2 regions of the Sneathiella aquimaris genome follow, and region 2 is predicted to be linked to the other one. Evidence: riboswitches for the same ligand, from Rfam matches in the RefSeq annotation. Region 2 holds a riboswitch; the other holds the start of a gene.
What was found. Region 2 has a riboswitch for cobalamin ahead of OIR97_RS04180 (DUF1636 domain-containing protein). Riboswitches for the same ligand answer to the same signal wherever they lie in the genome.

Region 1 (10,958 bases), 1.2 Mb from region 2:
ATTCCAAAAGGGGCTGGCCTCATCGCCGCAAAACATCAGTCCGCATTTGAAACCATGGTTTTTCACGCGTTGCTGAAAGATCCAGCCATGGTCTTGAAAAAAGAGCTGTTGAGCATCCCGATTTACGGGTGGTATTGCAAAAAGACCGAAATGATTGCGGTTGACAGAAACGGCCATGCTGCCGCTTTAAAAGCGATGATCAAACAGGCACAGGATGCGCTGTCAAATGACCGGCCAATTGTCATTTTCCCAGAGGGTACGCGCAGCGCGCTGGACAGTGATCTTCCCTATCAGCCGGGTATTGCGGCCCTTTATTCCAAACTGGATACCCCCGTCACACCGATGGCCCTGAACACCGGTGTTTTCTGGCCACGGAAACAGTTCGTCTGTAAACCCGGAACCATCATAATCGAATTCCTTCCACCAATTCCCGCTGGTTTGAAACGCAAAGACTTCATGGCGCAGCTGAAAGAGACAATCGAGCCGAAAACAAAAGAGCTGGTTGAAGAAGGACGCAAAGCCCATCTCTCCTAAGGCAACCAACCAAAACGGTTTAATATATGGATCGATCATTTCATTTATCGGGGTGTTTACTATATACTGTCGTAAATTAGAGTTTTGGTTAGCCAGGAGTTCCCATGTCTTCAGTCGCCCCGATCTCACAGCAAATCTGGGATATGAAATATCGCTTTAAATCTGCCGATAACAAACAGGTTGAGCGATCCATTGAAGATACCTGGAAGCGCATCGCAAAGGCACTTGCGGCCCCTGAAAAAAGCCCTGAAAAATGGGAAAGATCTTTTTACGAAGCGCTTGAGGATTACAAATTTCTACCCGCTGGCCGAATCATTGCCGGGGCCGGCACCAAGCGAAAAGTAACCCTGTTCAACTGTTTTGTGATGGGGGATATCCCGGATGATATGTCCTCCATCTTTGACAATCTGAAGGAAGCCGCCCTTACCATGCAACAGGGCGGAGGAATCGGTTACAATTTCTCGACATTGCGGCCTAAAGGCGCCCCTGTTCACGGAATGGGGTCTGATGCATCCGGTCCCTTAAGTTTCATGGATGTTTGGGATAGTATGTGCCGCACCATAATGAGTGCGGGATCCCGTCGGGGTGCGATGATGGCGACCATGCGCTGCGATCATCCGGACATTCAGGATTTCATCACTGCCAAACGCGAACCGGGCCGCCTTCGCATGTTCAATTTATCGGTTCTGGTGACCGACGCCTTTATGGAGGCGGTAAAGAAAAACGATTCCTGGGATCTTGTATTTGAAGGGACCTTGTATAAAACGGTCAGCGCACGGGCCCTGTGGGACGAAATCATGCGCTCCACCTATGCCTTTGCTGAACCGGGGGTCATCTTTATCGATCGGATCAATCGGCGTAACAACCTGCATTATGCGGAAACAATTTCGGGCACCAACCCGTGCGGCGAACAACCTTTGCCACCCTATGGTGCCTGCTTACTTGGCTCTGTCAATCTGACAAAACTTGTCAAAAAACCTTTTGAAACAAGTGCCCATCTGGATCTGGAGCAATTGGACAGCCTTGTTCGCACAGCAATTCGTATGATGGATAATGTGATTGATGTGTCTGGTTTTCCGTTGGAACAGCAAGCACAGGAAGCCAATGCAAAACGCCGGATTGGTCTGGGTATTACCGGGTTGGCCGATGCCTTGATCATGTGCGGCATACGCTATGGATCAGATGAGGCCGTTTCCATAACCCGCCAATGGATGGCGGCCATTCGGCGGTCCGCCTACCTTGCCTCTACCGATCTGGCCAAAGAAAAAGGCGCGTTTCCTCTCTTCGACAAAGACCAGTATCTGGCCGGGGAAACCGTTCAGGAACTTGATGCAGACATTCAGGACGCTCTTAAAAAGCATGGTATTCGAAACGCACTTCTGACCTCCATCGCCCCCACAGGAACCATTTCCCTGCTGGCCAATAATATCTCCAGTGGATTGGAACCTGTCTTCAGTTTTTCATATACCCGGAATGTCCTGATGCCGGATGGCACCCGCAAGGCCGAAGAGGTTACGGACTATGCGCTCAGGTTATTCCGAAGGTTGAAGGGCGAAAATGTACCGCTTCCCGATTATTTTGTGGACGCGCAGATTCTAAAGCCGATGGATCATGTCAAAATGCAGGCGGCCGTTCAGGAGTTTGTTGATAGTTCCATCTCGAAAACCATTAATTGCCCGGAAGATATCAGCTTTGAGCATTTCAAGGATATTTACTTGAAAGCCTATGAAACCGGCTGCAAGGGCTGCACCACGTACCGCCCCAACGACATCACGGGCGCCGTTCTGGAAACCAGCAAAACAGAGGAAAACCAATCGCAATCCTCGCTACCTCTGGAGGAACCAACACCCCGGCCAAAAGACAGTTTTGAAGCCGGCGGTATTGTTTACATGACCCGCCCGCTTGACCGCCCCGGCACTCTGCCCGGCCAGACTTATAAATTGAAGTGGCCGGAAAGCAATCATGCAATGTATATCACCCTGAACGATGTTATTCAGGATGGTCGGCGCCGACCCTTTGAAATCTTCATCAATTCCAAAAATGTCGAGCATTTCGCCTGGACAGTGGCTCTGACGCGAATGATCTCAGCCGTTTTCCGGCGTGGCGGTGATGTCAGTTTCGTCGTTGAGGAATTGAAGGCTGTTTTCGACCCCCGCGGTGGTGCCTGGATGCAAGGGCGCTATGTGCCTTCACTACTGGCTGCCATTGGAGATGTGGTTGAAACCCATCTTGTTCAAATTGGTTTCTTACCGGATCCGGCCAAACGGGATCCGGAAACAAACTCAAAACGACAAAGCGTCGGCAGTTCCCAAATGCAGGATCGAACCGGTCTACAACGGCAATGCCCCGAATGCGGTGAAGCGTCCTTAATCAAGAGTGAGGGCTGTGATACCTGTGCTTCCTGCGGATTTTCAAAATGTAGCTAGCGGTCCGACAAAGATGTCCGCCCTTTGTCCTTGTTTTCAGAAAATAACCGTGCGCATATTAAGGCGTCTGGTGCCCGCGTTGTCGGGAGAATCGGGAATCCGGTGATACTCCGGAACGTGCCCAACGCTGTGATGGTGATGGTTAGGGAAATACCACTGGAGCAATCCGGGAAGGCCCATCAACCAAACGACCCTTAGTCAGAAGACCGGCCAGACACCATAGCCCTACTGCGTGGACAGCAGAACGGGTGTCTTTGCAAGTTGTTGGGGATCGAACAATGAAAGAACACATCATGCTGACGGATGCAGACCGTTTTACCACGGAAGAACGGGATGCGGTTTATAAAGCTATCTTCACGCGGCGGGATGTCCGGGATCAGTTTTTACCCAAAGAAATACCGGACGATGTTTTACAACGGATTTTACTGGCCGCTCATCACGCACCCTCTGTTGGATTCATGCAGCCATGGAACTTTATTTTAATCCGCGACCAACAGAATCGGAATCGGATCTGGCAGGCCTTTTCAAAAGCAAATGATGAAGCTGCCTTAATGTTCACCGGCGAGAAAAAATCAAAATATCAATCCCTGAAGCTGGAAGGCATTCGAAAAGCGCCGATCAATATCTGTATCACCTGTGATCGAAGCCGCGGCGGCAAGGTGGTTTTGGGCCGTACCCATAACCAGAATATGGATGTTTACAGCACCGTTTGCGCGATACAAAATCTGTGGCTGGCGGCGCGGGCTGAAGGTATTGGCGTTGGTTGGGTCAGTATCTTTCACGATTCCGACCTTAAATCACTTCTGGATATCCCCGAAGACATTGAAATCGTTGGATATCTATGCCTTGGATATGTGGATGAGCTTTATTCCCAGCCAGAGCTGGAAGCAAAAGGCTGGCGAAAACGGTTATTGTTAGACGATCTGATCTTTGAAGAAAGCTGGCAGGAAAATTCGCCGGATACACCAAAATAAATAATTAATCCTTAAATCAGAAAGCTCTAAGATATGCAAAAACTGCATAGGTGAAGTGCCATAATTCTGAATCTCATTTCGAAAGAACTGTCTTATATGTCGGTCATCGAATTTAGTGAGGATTGAGCGATGACTGTCTTACCATTTAATACATCCTATAATGCCGCTGAAGAAATTCAACGGGCTGTTCTTTTTGTTGTCATTCGTGCTGAAAAGCTGGTTGATGCCTTTCAACAGCAACGTCGTTACAGAAAGACAGTAAACGCCCTGAATTCACTGGACAGTCGTTGTCTTGCAGATATTGGTCTGGATAAAGCGGATATCGAGCCAGTCGCAAAATCACTGTTCAAATAGGGAGCACAGGGACAGATTCCCCCCCTTTTGTCTGTCCCCACCCTGTTTGTTTTGAAAACACCCTCACGCATTTTTGGCTGGGGGTGTTTTTTTGTCTGCAAACATGCCGCCCTAGCCTTCAACCAAAGCCAAAATCTTATGCAACGGGCCGTCTGCAATACCGAATTCGTCCAAATGATCTACGGTGCTTTTCAGATAATCCCGATTGGGACCACCGCGGCCTGACGCCGACGCAATAATACGCGCCGCTTCTTCTATCGTTGGGCGGCCACAATATTGTTCATGCTTTGGATCCGCAACAAAAGTCAGCGCTGTCACCCTTTCATCTCGATCCAGCAGTTTTAACTGCACCATCTTGGGGACATATACGCGCGTGACCATTTCCCGCCGGTATAAATAATCGATCACAGGCTCCCGGATATCGGACGGGCACAGAATTGCTTTTCCTCGGCAGGAACCACCCGAGTCCAGCCCCAAAACCAAACCCGGTTTTTCTCGGGTTCCACGGTGCACAACCGAAGAGACGCAAAAAGACCGATGATATCCATACACCTGTGCATCTGCCGTCCCTTTGTGATCAAATCCCGGCCGCCACATCAAAGAGCCGTAGCCAAATATCCACAAATCCTCTCCTTCTGGTAAGTCAGGAAGCGGATGATCAACCGGCGGCAGGTCCGGTTCTATTACAAGGTCATATTTACGCATCAAGAAGCCGTTCTGGGTTTAATATTCACAAGAGCCACCCCAACAATTGTTATTCCCATTCCAAGAAGGGAAACAAATGCCAGGCGTTCGTCAAATAATAGGAAAGCAACGACAGCCGTACAAGGTGGCACAAGATAGAAAAGACTTGAGACATTAGCCGCCGCTCCATTTCTGAGGAGAATGTAAAGCAGACTGACAGCCCCCAAAGAAAGAACAAAGACCAACCAGGCTAAAGCGAACACCAGCTCCCCGCTCCAGACAATGATACGGTCTTCCAAGAGAAACGACATGCCCACAAAATAGGCCGTTGCAACAATGAACTGGATGAAATTACCGCTCTTCAGGCTCATGCCGGAGCAATATTTTTTCTGGTATAGGGTGCCAAAAGATATGGATAACAAAGCCAAAAAACTAAGACCAATGGCGAAAACAGACCCCTCCCCCAGTGACAGTTTTTCCGCGACGACCAGAAAGACGCCAAGCAAACCGAATAATAGCCCCGCCCATTGTATCCGGCTTACTTTTTCAGAAAGTAGAATTCCGGCCATCGCTCCGACAATAAGCGGCTGAATTCCGACAATAAGGGCCGATGTTCCTGCCGGAACACCCAATCCAATTGACCAGAAGACGAACCCCAGATATCCCCCATGCATCAGCAGGCCGGCAAATCCGATATGCCCCCAATCCTGCCAGCGGTCCGGCCAACGCGTCCGCGTTAGCGTTACCAGAGGTAAAAACAATAAAACACAAATTCCAAAACGCACCGCAAGAAATGTCATGGGTTCGATATATGGTAACCCAAGCTTTGCGCCGATAAAGCCCGTGCTCCACAAGAAGACAAAGACCGCGGGCATCATCGTCAGCATAATCGTGTTTTTACTCGCAGGGTGAGCGTTCGGCATAATGGGTTAAACTTTTCATTGGAAAGTCAGTGACAGACAGGCTCGTAAACTTATAGAGTGCCTGCACAAAGCTCAAGCGTTAGAAGAATTGGGAACTATTTCATGCGTATCATCCTATCCTCGTTGATTGGACTTGCTGTTCTTATTGGGGGATATGCCCTGTGGTGGAAAAGTGTTGCCGACACCGCAGAACAGGCCTATCACAACTGGAAAAAGGCCAAAACCGAACTGGGATATGTCATTGAAAACAGTCCTATAGAGATATCTGACTTCCCTTACAGAGTACGGCTTTCATTTGCCGACTTCTCCATAAAAGAACCCAATCCGGATAGACAGGCCCGAATTGAAGGGAAGGATTTATGGATTGTCATGGAACCCTGGAATGTGACCCATGTGATCTTTGGCGCCAAGAACACGCTCAAGACAAACTGGCAGGACAAGGGTATAAGCCGGTCCGCAACCCTAAATTCAGACTCGCTTCTTGGTAGCGCAACTCTGACCCTCTCCGGACAATTAGAGAAGCTTGCGCTTGATGGCACCAATCTTCGACTTGAGCCTGACTGGCGCGCACCGATAACAGTGAACCGGCTTCAAATTCACGAGCGTGAACAGCCAACCACATATTCAGATAAGGATCACAAAGAAACATCCGTATCTGGCCGTCAACTTGTCCTGCGAGCGGATCAGGTCAAGTTGATTGATGACAAAAATCATTTCTTAGGCGAAACGATTGAAAAGCTGGCTATCTCTGCCGTTCTCGAAGGCTCGTGGCAGGATTTCAGGAACGCGGGCACTATCACTGCCTGGCGGGAAAACGGGGGCTCTATCGACATTCAGGAGCTGCTATTCTTAAAAGGGGATACCGAGATCGTGACCAACGGGACTTTGGCGTTAGACGAGGCCAACCGCCCAATAGGTGCCTTTTCGGCCAATATCAAGGGGTTCAATGATCTGATCGAAGCGTTCGTTGATGCAGGCCGCCTTAACAGAAAGAACATTCAAACCGTCGAGTTTGCCGTAAATTTGCTCGCCCGCGAAAACGAAGAAGGTGTCCGTGTTCTTAAGATACCGCTGACATTTCAAACCGGAGGGATCTATCTGGGCCCAATTTTCCTTGGCAAAATTGATCCCCTCTTTTAATCGGATTGATCCTCAACATGGGCGGTCCGTCCGAAATCTGCTTCTGCGGTTTCCTGACCGGCATCAATAATCTGGCGACGAATAGCCCGGGTGCGGGAAAACATCTGAAACAAAGCATCCCCGTCGCCCCAGCGGATTGCCCGCTGCAAAGCTGTCAGGTCTTCTGAAAACCGACCAAGCATTTCCAGAACGGCGTCTTTGTTATTCAGAAAAACATCCCGCCACATTGTCGGATCAGACGCCGCCAAACGGGTAAAGTCCCGGAAACCACCTGCAGAATATTTGATCACTTCTGATTGTGTGACCTCCTGCAAATCATCAGCTGTTCCAACAATATTATAGGCTACCAAATGCGGAATATGCGAGGTAATAGCGAGAACAAGATCGTGATGTTTAGCATCCATATTCTCAACGCTACTGCCCATTCCGCGCCAGAAATCGGAAAGCTTTTCGATGCCGGCCTCCGTCGATTTTTCTGACGGCGTAAGAATACACCAGCGTTTCTCGAACAATTCAGCAAATCCAGCGGCCGGTCCGGATTTCTCAGTACCCGCAATCGGATGCCCGGCCACGAAATCAACACCCTCCGGAATAAACGGCTCAATGGCTTCGACTACCATTTGTTTGACTGACCCCACATCCGTTACCAGTGCCCCCGGTTCCAGATGCGGCTGTATTTCTTTGGCGAGCGCCCCATAGGTACCAACAGGGGTACATAAAATGATCAGGTCTGCGCCGGCCACAGCGTCCGCTGCGCGCTCATAAGCATGATCAACAATGCCCAGTTCAAGCGCTACCCTTCGGGTGTCGTGTGTTCTTGCTGAACAGACAATTTCGCTGACCAGATTTTTCTGACGCGCGGCGCGGGCAATGGACGATCCGATCAAACCGATACCGATCAGGGCCATCTTCTTAAATTTAACGGTGGTCTCTTTCGACATTTTACTGTTCCAGAAATTCGCGAAGGGCCTCTATGACGGCCCGGTTATCATCATCCAGCCCGATCGACATCCGTAAACTATCTGGCAAACCGTAAGAAGCGACACTGCGCAAAACAAGTCCACGCGCACTTAAAAATGCCTCAGCATCAGCGGCTGATTTACCCGTATCCTTGAAATTCATCAGAACAAAATTGCCAACACTATCCGTGACATCAAGCCCCAGCCCACGAAGGCTTTGGGTTAAGATCGGCAACCATTTATCATTATGTTCCCGCGCTTTTTGCACGAACTCCTGATCTCGTACGGCTTCCACAGCCGCTGCCTGTGCAATCGCGTTTACATTAAAAGGGCCCCGGATCCGGTGCAAAACATCGATCACGGCCTGTGGTCCAAACGCCCATCCAACCCGCAGGGCAGAAAGACCATAAATCTTGGAAAATGTCCGTGTCATCACGACATTTTCAGACCGTTCTACTAATGAAATACCAGCCTCATAATCGCTTTTTGTCACATATTCTGCATAGGCCGCATCCAGCACCAGCAAAATATCAGATCGCAACCCCGCCTGCAGGCGTTCTACCTCAGAAAACGGGATATAGGTGCCGGTCGGATTATTGGGATTCGCCAAAAACACAATTTTCGTTTTATCTGTTACGGCGGCGAGCAATGCATCAACATCTGTAGTCAGGTTTTTCTCAGGCGCCTTTACAGGGGTTGCCCCATTGGCCAGAGCAGCAAGCTCATAGACAAGAAATCCATGCTCGCAAAACAGGACCTCATCCCCAGGCCCGGCATAGGCGTTAGTCAAAAGGGACAACAACTCATCCGAGCCATTCCCGCAAATCAAGGACTGTGGGTCCAGACCATGAATATCGCCAATTGCCGCCAGCAGAGCAGAAGAGCCGCCATCCGGATAAAGGTGAAGACTGTCTGCCAGATCTTTCAAAACGTCTTTCGCCTTTGGGCTTGCCCCTAAAGGTGTTTCGTTTGAAGAGAGTTTTACAACTTTTCCTGTCCCCGTACCGGCTGATTTTCCGCCAACATAGGGAGTTATATCCAAAATACCGGATTTAGGAGTAGGGGTAGCGACAGACATCGACTTTCTTTCAGATCAGAGGATAAAGGGTGATAATTATTCCGATTTCATGGGAACCGCAAAGGCTCCCAAAATGACCAGTTTTATGACACCACTGCCGACGAGTTCCTTAAAGTCGACCAGACGCGGATCATCTTCCGGTACAAATTCGGGGATCTGGAATAGGTGGAGCCAGTCCCCCTCTTCCGCAACGGGAGAGCGAGAGTCAATGCAGTAACCGGGGATACCGGTTTTTTCCAGATATTCGTTAAGACGGGCGCGACTGACTTCCTCTTGCGTCACCAACACCATGAGGGTTTCATCATTGCCTGAAGGTTCCGGCTCGGCCTGCCCGATCACCAAGGCAGTCAGATCCTCAAAGCTGCCCGATCTGTTCGGTGTAAAAGGAAGGCATGCCAGCACTTTAGGAACGGTTTCGCCTCCTTGTGCCAAATGGACCCACCAGGTATCCCGCTCCAGATTTAGCCACGGCATAACACCCAGGGTCGAGGGATCGCTGGAGACTTCACGCAAAACAACCATCGGTGACTTATGCAGCGTCATCGGGGTCGCAGACCCAAAATGACAGCGCGCCAAGTCCCAAAACCCTACAGATTTTTCAGGGGCTGTGATCGCCACAGAATGTGGTTTTTGCATTCGGCACACCGCCGAAATCATCTCACGCCAGATACGGGCAACAACTTCATCCGCCAAATCGCTGGAATGCTTTTCAAGAATCCGGCGCATCACGTTAGCTTCGCGGCCCGGCCGAAAAATCGGCCCGTCCACTTTTTCTTCCCGTTTGGCCGCAGCAATATCCTTGACGATACTAACGCGGCGTTCAAGAACCTCTAAAAGCTCATCATCCAATCGATCAATTTCGGTTCGGAGTGCTTCCAGTTTTTTATTTGTTTGTGTCACATTCTATACCTGAAATTATCAAGCCCAGTGGCATATCTTGTACTATTCGATGGACAAATGATAAGTAATTATTGACATATATTGCCCGACAGCCCTAGCTATCAGCAATATAACCCAAAACAAAGATTTTTCTATCAAACCAGTGCGAAAAGAGTTCTGATCGTGTCAAATACCTCATCTGAAGCAAACCATCATTCCGTGATATTGGGAACAGATCAACCCATGCCACTGGATTGCGGAACAATGATGCGGGATATTTCGGTCTCTTACAACACTTATGGTACGTTAAATGCAGATAAATCAAATGCGGTGTTGGTCTGCCATGCTCTTACGGGTGACCAATATGCAGCAAGTCAGCAACCTTTAACTGGTAAGGATGGTTGGTGGACCATCATGATCGGACCGGGAAAAGTGCTGGATACCGACAAATATTTTATTGTCTGCAGCAACGTTCTAGGCGGCTGCATGGGAACAACCGGCCCCAAGGATATCAATCCCGAAACCGGAAAACCCTATGCCCTTGATTTTCCGATTATTACGATCGGTGACATGGTCCGTCTGCAAGCCTTGTTGCAGGATTACCTTGAAATTCCTGACTGGTTCTCCGTCATAGGTGGTTCCATGGGTGGCATGCAGGTGCTGGAATGGGCAAGTTCTTATTCTGAACGATGCTTCAGCGTCATTCCGATTGCAACTGCGGCCAAACATTCCGCACAGAATATTGCCTTTCATGAAGTCGGGCGGCAGGCAGTGATGGCAGACCCGAACTGGCATGGCGGACACTATCAGGAACAAAATTCCAAACCACGGGCAGGCTTGGCGGTTGCCCGGATGGCGGCCCATGTCACCTATTTGTCCGAGTCTGCCCTTCACCGCAAATTCGGCCGTAATCTTCAGGACCGGGACAAACTCGCCTATGGGTTTGACGCTGATTTTCAGGTTGAAAGTTACCTGCGGTACCAAGGGATCAATTTTGTCGATCGATT
Region 2 (10,958 bases):
TGAAGCTTTGGACATCATGGACACTATGAGCGAGCATCATGACGCCGCGCTGGGAAAACATCACATTATAGTTGAGTTCCTGACTCAAGCCATCCCATAGGTCAACGGCATGATCGTAAAGACCGGCGCTTTCATCATACAGATAATTAGACCGGATGATGGTTGTGTTCCGGCCCGTATTACCACCCCCCAGCCAGCCTTTTTCCAGAACAGCGACATTCGTTATGCCATGTTCTTTTGCTAAATAGTAGGCGGCGCCCAAGCCATGACCGCCCGCGCCAATGATGATGACATCATATTCCGATTTAGGCGTGGCGTCCGGCCATTGCTCAGTCCAGTTTTTATGACCCGAAAAGGCGTTGGCAAGGAGAGATAATCCAGAAAAGTGTGTCATGACAATTCCTTAAGTGAACATTTGAATAGTGATCGAAACAACTGGATTGCTATGGTATAATTGCGAAGGTTTTCTGGTATATTTGCGCAAGAGAGAGTAAAGATGCAAAAAAAGCAGCTCGCACAACAGGAAGTCAGGCTTTCTGTCGGCTTCATTCTGGCGAAAAATTTCACCTTGAGCGCGTTTGCAAATTTTGTTGACGTACTCCGGCTTGCGGCCGATGACGGGGATGGCAGTCGTCCTATTTTATGCCGTTGGTCCATTTTGTCACCAACCATGGATACAATCAGGTGCAGCAGCGGTGTTCCCGTGACACCAACAGAACGATTGGGGGATCCATCAAAGTTTGATTATATCGCGGTAGTTGGGGGCCTCATTGATGAAGTTGGTAATCTTGATGCGGAATATTGCCGATATCTGAAAACGGCTGCTGAAAAAGGAGTGCCGATTATTGGGATTTGCACGGGCAGCTTTATCCTGCACAAGATTGGACTTATGGATGGCAGACGCAGTTGTGTGAGTTGGTTTCATCGCGCTGATTTTGTTGATCAGTTTGACGGAGTGGAACCGGTGTCGGATCAGATTTTTGTTGTTGATGGAGACCGGATAACCTGTTCGGGCGGCACAAGTGCGGCCCAACTTGCGGCCTTTCTGGTTGAGAGGCATGTAGGGATCAATCAGGCCAGAAAAAGCCTGCATATCATGATTATTGATACAGCGCTGGGCGGAGAGAAAACACAACCGGGTATCCCGCTCAGTATTCAGACGCCGGATGAGCTTGTACGGCGTGCGTTGCATATTATGCAACAGGAAATGGAAGTGCCTCAAACCATCTCACGGATTGCCCGGCGATTGAATGTCGGACGCCGAAAATTGGAAACCCATTTTATAAAAGCGCTGGATATGAGCCCGGCGCAGGCCGATAAGCTGATCAGGCTGGAGAATGCCCGGTTTCTTTTGTCATCGACAGCACAGCCGATAACAGACATTGCGTTGTCCACCGGATTTTGTGATGCGTCGCATTTCACGCGGGTCTTCAAAAGCCATTTTGGGATTACACCAAACGGGTTTCGAAAAAGTTTGCCCGTGGATGCAGTTGCCTAACGCGATTTCAGAGTGGGTCCGCAAGGGAAATCGGCGATCATAATGGTTTGTTTGGTTCCATAACCTTGACAGTTTGAAGCCTTGTGCTGTATCGACAATGAGTTGGTGTCTGGATCTATTGTTTGGATCCGGGTGAAAAGGGAATGTAACAGGCCAAGTCCGAACCGTTGGATTTTGCCCAAATCAGCCGCCCCCGCGACCGTAAGCTGGAAACGCATCTATTAGCCACTGGGTAATACCGGGAAGGACAGATGCCTGCCTGAGAGCAAGAATCGGGTATTCAGAAGCCGGGAGACCTGCCAACCCAAGAAGGATCGAATGTGGACGGGGTGTTCTACAGCGGGCTTTCCGAATGATTGAGGTTCGGTTTGCGTGATGGCTCCCCCTGTTCCTGTATGGAATGGAGCAAAAATTGAGCGTCGTGCTAAATGTCTGTATCACTTGCAAAAAAAGTGACCGCATATCTAATGCGGAGGAAAACCCGATAGCAGAGACAGCAACCGCCAAGCCCGGTGAAAGTCTTTATCAAGCCCTGCTTGAAAAGAATGAGTCTGAAAATATAAAAATTCTGCCTGTTAAATGCCTTTCTGCCTGCTCAAATGGGTGTACCGTTGCGCTTGCAGGGGAAGGGCGCTGGTCCTATGTGTATGGGCATATGGACGCAGAAACCGATGTAGAAGATATCCTGAAAGGTGTTGCCGCCTATCATAAGACGGACGATGGCCTGGTTCCTTGGCGAGAGCGTCCGGTTATCTTTCGCAAACAAGTGATTTCCCGTATGCCGCCGATGACAGGCGCGCATTCCTCTATTTCTGAAAAGTGAGTTTCTTAGATGTCTGATTTGACAAAAATTCCTGTCACTGTAATCACCGGTTTTCTGGGAAGCGGAAAAACAACGCTGATCAGTAAAATGATGCAAAATCCGCAAGGTAAGCGCTTGGCCGTTTTGGTGAACGAATTTGGCGATGTGGGTGTGGATGGGGATATCCTTAAATCCTGCGCGGATGAAAACTGCCCTCTTGAAAATATTGTTGAGTTGGCAAATGGCTGCATCTGCTGCACGGTTGCGGATGACTTTATTCCCACGATCGAAGCACTGATGGCCCTGCCTGAACAGCCTGAGCATATTGTCATCGAAACGTCAGGACTTGCATTGCCCAAGCCATTGTTGAAAGCCTTTAACTGGCCAGCGATCAAAAGCCGGATTACCGTTGACGGCGTGATCGCAGTTGCGGATGCTGAAGCGGTCGGAGCGGGCCGTTTTGCGCCGGATGTTGCTGCCGTCGATGCCCAGCGACTGGCCGATGATAGCCTGGATCACGAAACACCGCTTGCTGAGGTTTTCAATGATCAGATCACATGTGCAGATCTGGTGTTATTGTCAAAGGCAGACCTTGCAGATGAAAGCCTGAAGGCTCGGGCTCGCACCGCGATCACAGAGGTTGCAACAAAAACCCTGCCGATACTGGATATGACTAATGGGGATGTTGATCCACGGGTCATTCTTGGTTTGAATGCGGCCGCTGAAGATGATCTGGACGCACGCCCTTCCTGTCATGACGGATCTGATGATCATGAGCATGATGACTTCAATTCCATCATTGTTGATCTGCCCGAAATTTCTGACCCTGCCCGTCTGGAAGCAGCGATTATTGATCTTGCCAACAAGCATCATATTCTGAGAGTAAAAGGGTATGTTGCCGTAGCGGGAAAACCGATGCGTCTTTTGCTGCAAGCGGTCAATTCTCGAGTGCAGATGCAGTATGATAAAGCATGGGGACAGAGCCCGCGGGAAAGTCGTTTGGTCGTCATCGCGGAGCATCATGATTTGGATGCGCCCGCTGTAAATTTGATCCTTGCCGAGGCCTGTTAAGGATTTTTCATGCATGTAGTCTTTCGCGAAAGTCATGGTCTGGAAGAAAACGAGGTTGCACAGGATCTGGGGCAGGATCCTGCTGATCTTGTTGTCTTGTCGTTTTCCGACAGTGATCTTGGGGCTTTCGCGGCAGGCTGGGAGCAGGCCCGTGAGGACTTGCCCAGTGTACGGCTTGCCAATCTTGCGGCGCTGAAGCATCCGCTTTCGGTCGATGTCTATATCGAAAATACGTTGCAGGACGCCAAGGCTATCCTGATCCGGCTTATCGGCGGCGAGCAATATTGGCAGTATGGGTTGTCAGCGGTAAATGAATTGGCCCGGAGGGAAAAGATTGCATTGGCGGTTTTGCCTGCGGACGGCCGGAATGATCCGCGCCTTGATGCAATGTCGACAGTCAGTGTCCCGACGTTACGGCGCTTGAAGTCATTATGTGATCAGGGCGGGGCACCGGCGGCCGAAACTGCGCTAAAAATCATGGCGGGCGCCCTGCCAGAAGATGCTGATTTTGAAGAGAGCGTTCAGCCTCTTCCGCTGCATGGATTTTATGATCCTGACCATGGATATGCTGAAACACTTGAAGCTTTTTCCGCCGTTCCGCAAAGTCCGATTATCATCAGTTTTTACCGGTCCTATTTGACCTCGGCCGATCTGGAGCCTGTCGACGCGCTGATCCGGGCATTTCGTAAGAAGGGGTTCGCCTGTTTTGGTGTTTTCGCAGCCTCTCTGAAAGCGAATGAAACGGTTGTCTGGCTTGAGGCGTTGTTGCCCGGATTGCAGCCTGAGGCGATTGTTAATCTAACGGCTTTTTCGGCCAAAGGGGCAAACGGAAAATCTCCGTTAGAAGTCGCGGGATGCCCTGTTTTTCAAACGGCCTTGTCCACAGCACCCAGCCAGAAATGGGCGGAGAGCGAACGGGGTTTGTCACCGGCAGACCTTGCTATGTTTGTTGCCATGCCAGAGGTGGATGGACGAATTTTTACAGCCGTCACAAGCTTTAAAGAGCCGTCTAACCGACATGAAGACTTGCAGTTTTCAAGATTTTATCACCGTGCAGACCTTAATCGGGTTGCGGCGATTGTTCAGCAGGTCAGCCGCTGGATTACGCTCGCCCGAAAAACAGCGGCAGAAAAACATCTGGCCTTTATATTGTCCACCTATCCGGGCAAAGATCATCAGATCGCGCATGCGGTTGGTCTGGATGCGCTCGCCTCGATGGACGCAATACTGTCGTTCCTAAACAAAGAAGGATATCAGACGGGTCCGACGGAAGCACTGGCAAACCAGCTTTTGCAATCCACCGTGACGTGGCCACTGGAGCTTTATCTTCAAGCACTGAAAGCCTTGCCTGGTGAGTTGCGTCAGGACTTAAGCGATGCGTGGGGCGACCCTGAAGACGATCCTACTTGCCGAAATGGGTTCTTTGAATTTCGGGCCCTTCGCCAAGGACAAGTGAGCATTGCCTTGCAGCCGGAAAGAGGCCATCGGGCAGAACGGGACGATGATTACCATGATCTCGCCCGAATTCCCTGTCACGGATATGTGGCCTTCTATTTGTGGCTACAACATCACGGCACGATTTCTGGCAATGAATTGGATGCCCTGGTTCATATCGGGGCACATGGCACTCTGGAATGGTTGCCCGGTAAATCGGTTGCCCTGTCTGACGAGTGCTGGCCAGATGTTTTAACGGGATCATTGCCCGTTATTTATCCATTTATTGTGAATGATCCGGGCGAGGCGGTGCAGGCCAAGCGACGGATCGGCGCTGTGACACTGGGGCATATGCCGCCGCCGATGAAGGAAAGCGCGGTTCCATCTTCTATGGTTCGGTTGGAACGGCTTTTGGATGAATATTCAACTGCCGACGGTCTTGACCCAAATCGTCGGGACCGTTTGGTAACGGCCATTCGCGAGGAAGCGCAGGCAGCTGGAGTTGAAGAGGATATCGGCATTGAGCCCGATCACTCGGCCGCAGAGGCCCTTGTTCGGATTGACCGCTTTGTTTGCGATATCAAGGAAAGCCAGTTTGGAGATGGCTTGCATATATATGGGGAAGGCGTCTCGGGATCTACAGAATTGGAAGGTCTGTTAAAAGCTCTTTCTGGCCAGGCAGTTGCCCCAGGGCCGTCAGGCTCTCCGTTCAAGGGACGGGATGATGTTTTGCCGACAGGGCGCAATCTGTATTCGACAGATCCTCGTGCGGTACCGACCCGGGCGGCTTACGCACAGGGTGTAAAGCTTGCGGAAGAACTGGTTCGGCGCCACTTGCAGGATCACGGAGACTATCCACGCGCACTGATTGTTGATCTTTGGGGGTCCGCGACCATGAGGACAGCGGGTGAAGAATTTGCCATGGCACTTCATTTAGCAGGGGTTGAACCCAAATGGGGCGAGAATAGCGATCGCGTCACGGGCTTTGAAATTTTGCCACTAATGATGCTGGACCGTCCCCGTATTGACGTAACTTTGCGTGTGTCAGGACTGTTTCGGGATATTTTCCCCAATCTGTCGGATTTGTTTAATGCGGCGACGGCGACCCTTGCCACACGGGACGAAGGCACTGCGGATAATCCCTATCAGGATAAAAATCCACGTGTTTTTGGGCCTAAGCCCGGCTTGTATGGAGTGCAGATGGACCCTGGAAACACAGACTATACGGCTGATGCCAGGATGTCGGCGGGGGAAAGTTGGCTCGCTGGCTCAGAGTGGGTTATGGCTGGCAGTTTCGGCGATCAGGCTGATCATTCTGACCGGGAAACCCTTGAAAAAAGAGTTCTGCAAGCTGATGCTTTTGTTCACAGTCAGGACTTGCCTGAAACGGACTTGCTGCTGGCAATGGATTATGCCACCCATGAAGCCGGGTTTGCCGCAGCCCATGCAGGACTAACGGCGGCGCGTCCAGGAGAGGTAGAAAAAAACCCGGTCCTTTACCATTTGGATAACACACGAAGTAATGACCCGAAAGCCCGAACACTTTCTGAAGAAATCGCGAGAGTTGTTCGTGCAAGGGCGACGAACCCGGACTGGCTGGCAGGGATGTTACGTCACGGTTTTCGGGGTGGGGCTGAAATTGCAGCCACGTTGGAACATATGGCGGCCTTCGCGCATATGGCGCACGCCGTTCCGGCACATTTATTTGATGCCTACTACGAGCATACGCTGGGTGATGACAAAATCAGAGAGTTTCTTGAAGAGCATAACCCGCAGGCCTTAGAGGCAATGGAGGCCTGTTTCGAGCGGTTGCATGAAGCCGGTCTTTGGGTGACACGCCGAAATTGGATTGCCGCACAGATCGGGGTGAGCGGCGATGGGTGATCCAGTTGTAAAAGGGTGGTGTCCGGGGGCTTTGAAGCCCATGCAGTCAGGCGATGGTCTTCTTGTTAGAATACGGCCGTTTAAAAGTCGTTTGAACGCAGATCAGTTGGCTGGAATTGGGAAACTTGCCCGGGAATATGGAAATGGTCTTGTTGATTTTTCCCGCCGATCCAATTTGCAGCTGCGCGGCGTTCTTCCAGAAAATCATGCTCCATTAATGGCCCGGTTGCAGTCCCTTCATCTTATTGATGACAATGTTCTTGTTGAAAGTCGCCGGAATATGGTCGTCACACCGTTCTGGACGGACGGGGATGACTCCGATGTAATCGCCGCGAGGCTTGAAAAAGCGTTGCTGGATGAAAATCTGCATTTGACCGGTTTACCGGGAAAATTCGGTTTCGCCGTTGATTGCGGGCCTTTACCAGTTCTGTCCGGAATGCCTGCAGATATCCGAATTGAACGATCAGCACAGGGCGGGCTGGTTGTGCGTCCTGACGGGTCTGATTTTGGCATTTCTGTTCAGTTGGAAACAGCCGTCGACATGGCAGTTTCACTCGCCCGATGGTTCTCGGACTTGAAGGAAATTAAGGCGGGCCGTGGTCGCATGCGCCAATATGTACATTTGCTGCCGGAAAACGCTGAATTTATGCTTACCGAAGCCAGTGCAGAACCTGCTGTGATGCCAGCTGTTGGATGGGTGCAGACGGGGTTTCTTGCGGGTCTGGAGTTAGGACAATTGACAGCAGCCGGGTTGATCGCGTTGTCTGAAAAAGTTGACGCGGTGCGCCTGACACCCTGGCGGATGCTGTGCCTTGAACACTATTCAGCGGATGCAGGATTGCTGGATGCGATTGACGGCATGATAACCAACCCGGACTGCCCGCTGATGAGAATTGCCGCCTGCACAGGATCGCCGGCCTGCCCGCAAGGCTGGTTGGATACCCGAAAGTTGGCTCGCGACTTATCAACAAGTTTGCCTTTGGGCGATAGTCTGTATATCAGTGGCTGCACGAAAAAATGTGCGGGACAATCAGAGGCATTCACGCATGCCATGATTGCGGCGCAGTCGGGTGTGACGGTGTATAATAAACAACGAAATGCACCTTTCTCCAGTGAGCATTTCTCGCATGAAGAGTTTAAGGAAAAGACGACGATGCATATCAAGGGCGATACTTTCTTTTTCAAGGAAAGCCAATGACCCATTATTACGAAACAGATGGTCAGGCCATATACAATCAGTCCTTTTCAATCATCCGGCGCGAAGCAGATCTTGAGCGTTTTTCGCCAGAAGAGGAAATCGTCGCGGTTCGAATGATCCATGCAAGTGGCATGGTCGGGTTGGAAAAATCGATCGAATTTTCGCCGGGTATGGCGGTAAAAGCACGTTCCGCGCTGGAACAGGGGGCCCCGATTTTCTGTGATGCCCGGATGGTCAGTGAAGGGATTACCCGGACGCGCCTACCGTCGGAAAATGAGATTATCTGTACATTGCATGACGACGGTGTTTTCGAATTGGCCCGACAGATCGCCAACACGCGGTCAGCCGCAGCCCTTGAGCTCTGGCGTCCGAAGCTGGAAGGGGCGGTTGTTGCCATCGGAAACGCGCCGACCGCTTTGTTTCATTTGTTAAATATGCTGGAAGATCCGGAATGTCCGCGGCCGGCCGCAATCATTGGTTGTCCTGTGGGTTTTGTTGGGGCAATGGAATCAAAAGAGGCGTTGATGCAGGATTTGCCTGTGCCTTCAATGACGGTGCGGGGACGACTTGGCGGTTCTGCGATTACGGTGGCGGCGATTAATGCGCTGGCCAGCCGGAAGGAATAAAGATGGCGAAGGTTATTTGTGTTGGTCTGGGTCCCGGCGATCCAGAATTAATGAGCGTTAAATCAGATCGCCTCATTCGCAATGCTGATAAAGTGGCGTATTTCAGGAAAGCGGGACGAAAAGGGCAGGCCCGCCAGATTGTGTCCGGGATGCTTGCGGATAACGTTCTTGAATTACCGATGGAGTATCCGGTAACCACAGAAATTCCGGTAGCGGATCCTCGATATAATGAAATGCTGTCCGCTTTCTATGAAGAACAGGCCTGTCGCCTGATTGATCTGGCGGAAACCAGCGCAACGGACATCATTGTGTTGTGCGAAGGGGATCCGTTCTTTTACGGCTCTTTCATGCATTTATATATTCGCTTGCAGGGGCGCGTCGACATGGAAATCATCCCCGGTATTACCGGAATGTCTGGTTGCTGGACCGCGACCGGTGTTCCGATGACCTGGGGCGATGATATTCTGACAGTTCTCATGGGAACGTTGCCAGAAGAAACACTGACCGAAAAAATGCAGGATACAGACGCCTTTGTTGTTATGAAAACAGGGCGTAACCTTCCAAAAATAAAAATGGCGCTGGATAAAGCCGGACGGATGCCGGATGCGTGGATCGTAAGTCACGGCACCATGGCCCAGCAGAAGGTCCAGCGGCTTGTCGATTTTACAGAAGGTTCAATTCCCTATTTCACAATCATTCTGGTCCATGGTCAGGGGCGGCGCCCATGATACACGAAAATCAAAAAGGCAGCGTTGTGGTGGCAGGCCTGGGACCGGGGCGGGACGATTGGATCTGCCCCTCTGTTCAAAAAGCCATTGATCAGGCGACAGATGTTGTCGGCTATGGTCCATATGTCAGCCGCGTACCAGACCGCGAAGGGCTGACCTTACATGCGACAGACAACAGGGTTGAATTGGAACGCGCGCGCCATGCTTTGGAAATGGCCGCTAGCGGGCATCGGGTTGTTGTTGTTTCTTCTGGTGATCCCGGTGTGTTTGCGATGGCATCCGCATTGTTTGAAGCGCTGGAAGAAGGAGAGCCTCTGTGGCGTTCGCTTGACGTGGAAATCTTGCCGGGGGTAACGGCAATGCTGGCCGCGGCTGCCCGGTTGGGCGCACCTTTAGGACATGATTTTTGTGCGATCAATCTGTCTGACAACCTGAAGCCTTTTTCTTTAATTGAAAAGCGGGTTTCCTTGTCGGTAGAGGCGGATTTTGCAATGGCGTTTTATAACCCTAGATCGAAGGCCCGCCCGCATCAGTTTGAAAAAATTCTGGATTTGCTGAAAACTCAGACGAAGGGGGATCGCCTGATAAGCTTTGCCCGCGCAGTGTCAACAGACGAGGAGCATATCAAAACAGTATCTTTGAGTGAAGCAACGCCGGATATGGCAGATATGCGTACTGTTGTGATCGTGGGGTCTTCCTTAACACGGCAAATCGCGGGAACCGATTTTGTGTATACGCCGCGGTCGACCCCTCATATGGCGGAGGTTGAATGAGCCAGCCAGTTCAGGACATCTTTTGGATCAGCAACAACGTTTCGCTTCGGCAAAGCGGGGCGACCAATCATGATGACTTGAAGCTTCAGATCGCGCGCTGCCTGGATTTTGGCAAAGGCACCTTCGCCGCCGGCATTTTTAGCAACCACATATTGAATTCGTTTTTCGGCAAGCCAATTCCGGTCTTTTTCAAATTCAAAAGGTCCCCGGTCCACCACAATTTCATAGTTCGGAAAATCAAGCGGGCCGCCAGGTTGGTCGACAATGCGCAACAGATAGTGATGCTGTGGCTTTCGGTAAAAAGAATTCAGGTGCTGACGTCCGATCCCAAGAAAAATACGCGCGGGCGTTTCGGGCAACGCGTCGACAGCTTTGGTAATATCTGCGACGTTGATCCAATTGTCGTCGGGCTGTTCACGCCAGGGTGGTCGCTCGAGGGCCAAAAGCGGCGTGTTTGTTTGAGCACAGGCTGCAATCGCATTCCGGCTCATCTGGGCCGCAAAGGGATGGGTCGCATCGATAACGGCACGGACCTGTTCGCGAAGAATAAAATCGACCAGACCAGCAACACCGCCGAACCCGCCAATGCGGGTTGGGATCGGTTGTTCTCGTGGCACGTCAACCCGACCCGCATAGGAAAACAACGCATCAAGTTGCGTTTCCGAAACGGCTTTAGCAAGGCGGCTGGCGTCCAGTGTCCCGCCCAGAATGAGGGTTTTCATAATGCCTGATCCGTGGCTGTCCATAATAGGTATCGGCGAAGATAGCCTTGAAGCTTTGACAGATGCAAGCCGGAAAGCGTTGGCGCAGGCAGAGCTGGTTTTTGGTTCTGCCCGGCATCTTGCTTTGGCAGGAGTGACAGATAAAGGGCGAGAATGGCCGCTGCCATTTTCGGTAAAAGAAGTCCTTGATTGCAAAGGAAAGTCGGTGGCCGTATTGGCATC

Region 1: it holds a riboswitch for cobalamin, as region 2 does, so the genes downstream of both, bluB (5,6-dimethylbenzimidazole synthase) here and OIR97_RS04180 (DUF1636 domain-containing protein) in region 2, are expected to answer to the same signal.

What each region holds. Positions count from the first base shown of each region.
Region 1 covers NZ_CP112881.1:3,661,612-3,672,569, forward strand. The annotation lists gene OIR97_RS17290 (lysophospholipid acyltransferase family protein) at 1-534, shown strand, start outside; gene OIR97_RS17295 (adenosylcobalamin-dependent ribonucleoside-diphosphate reductase) at 639-2,960, shown strand; cobalamin riboswitch at 3,012-3,189, shown strand; gene bluB (5,6-dimethylbenzimidazole synthase) at 3,239-3,934, shown strand; gene OIR97_RS17305 (DUF1127 domain-containing protein) at 4,064-4,288, shown strand; gene OIR97_RS17310 (gamma-glutamylcyclotransferase) at 4,400-4,993, opposite strand; gene OIR97_RS17315 (DMT family transporter) at 4,993-5,895, opposite strand; gene OIR97_RS17320 (DUF2125 domain-containing protein) at 5,998-7,035, shown strand; gene OIR97_RS17325 (prephenate/arogenate dehydrogenase family protein) at 7,032-7,976, opposite strand; gene hisC (histidinol-phosphate transaminase) at 7,978-9,072, opposite strand; gene OIR97_RS17335 (chorismate mutase) at 9,109-9,972, opposite strand; gene metX (homoserine O-acetyltransferase MetX) at 10,195-10,958, shown strand, end outside.
Region 2 covers NZ_CP112881.1:906,757-917,714, forward strand. The annotation lists gene OIR97_RS04170 (sarcosine oxidase subunit beta family protein) at 1-394, opposite strand, end outside; gene OIR97_RS04175 (GlxA family transcriptional regulator) at 497-1,498, shown strand; cobalamin riboswitch at 1,585-1,816, shown strand; gene OIR97_RS04180 (DUF1636 domain-containing protein) at 1,920-2,321, shown strand; gene cobW (cobalamin biosynthesis protein CobW) at 2,331-3,371, shown strand; gene cobN (cobaltochelatase subunit CobN) at 3,381-6,689, shown strand; gene OIR97_RS04195 (precorrin-3B synthase) at 6,682-7,887, shown strand; gene OIR97_RS04200 (precorrin-8X methylmutase) at 7,884-8,513, shown strand; gene OIR97_RS04205 (precorrin-2 C(20)-methyltransferase) at 8,516-9,241, shown strand; gene cobJ (precorrin-3B C(17)-methyltransferase) at 9,238-10,014, shown strand; gene OIR97_RS04215 (cobalt-precorrin-6A reductase) at 9,993-10,736, opposite strand; gene cbiE (precorrin-6y C5,15-methyltransferase (decarboxylating) subunit CbiE) at 10,738-10,958, shown strand, end outside.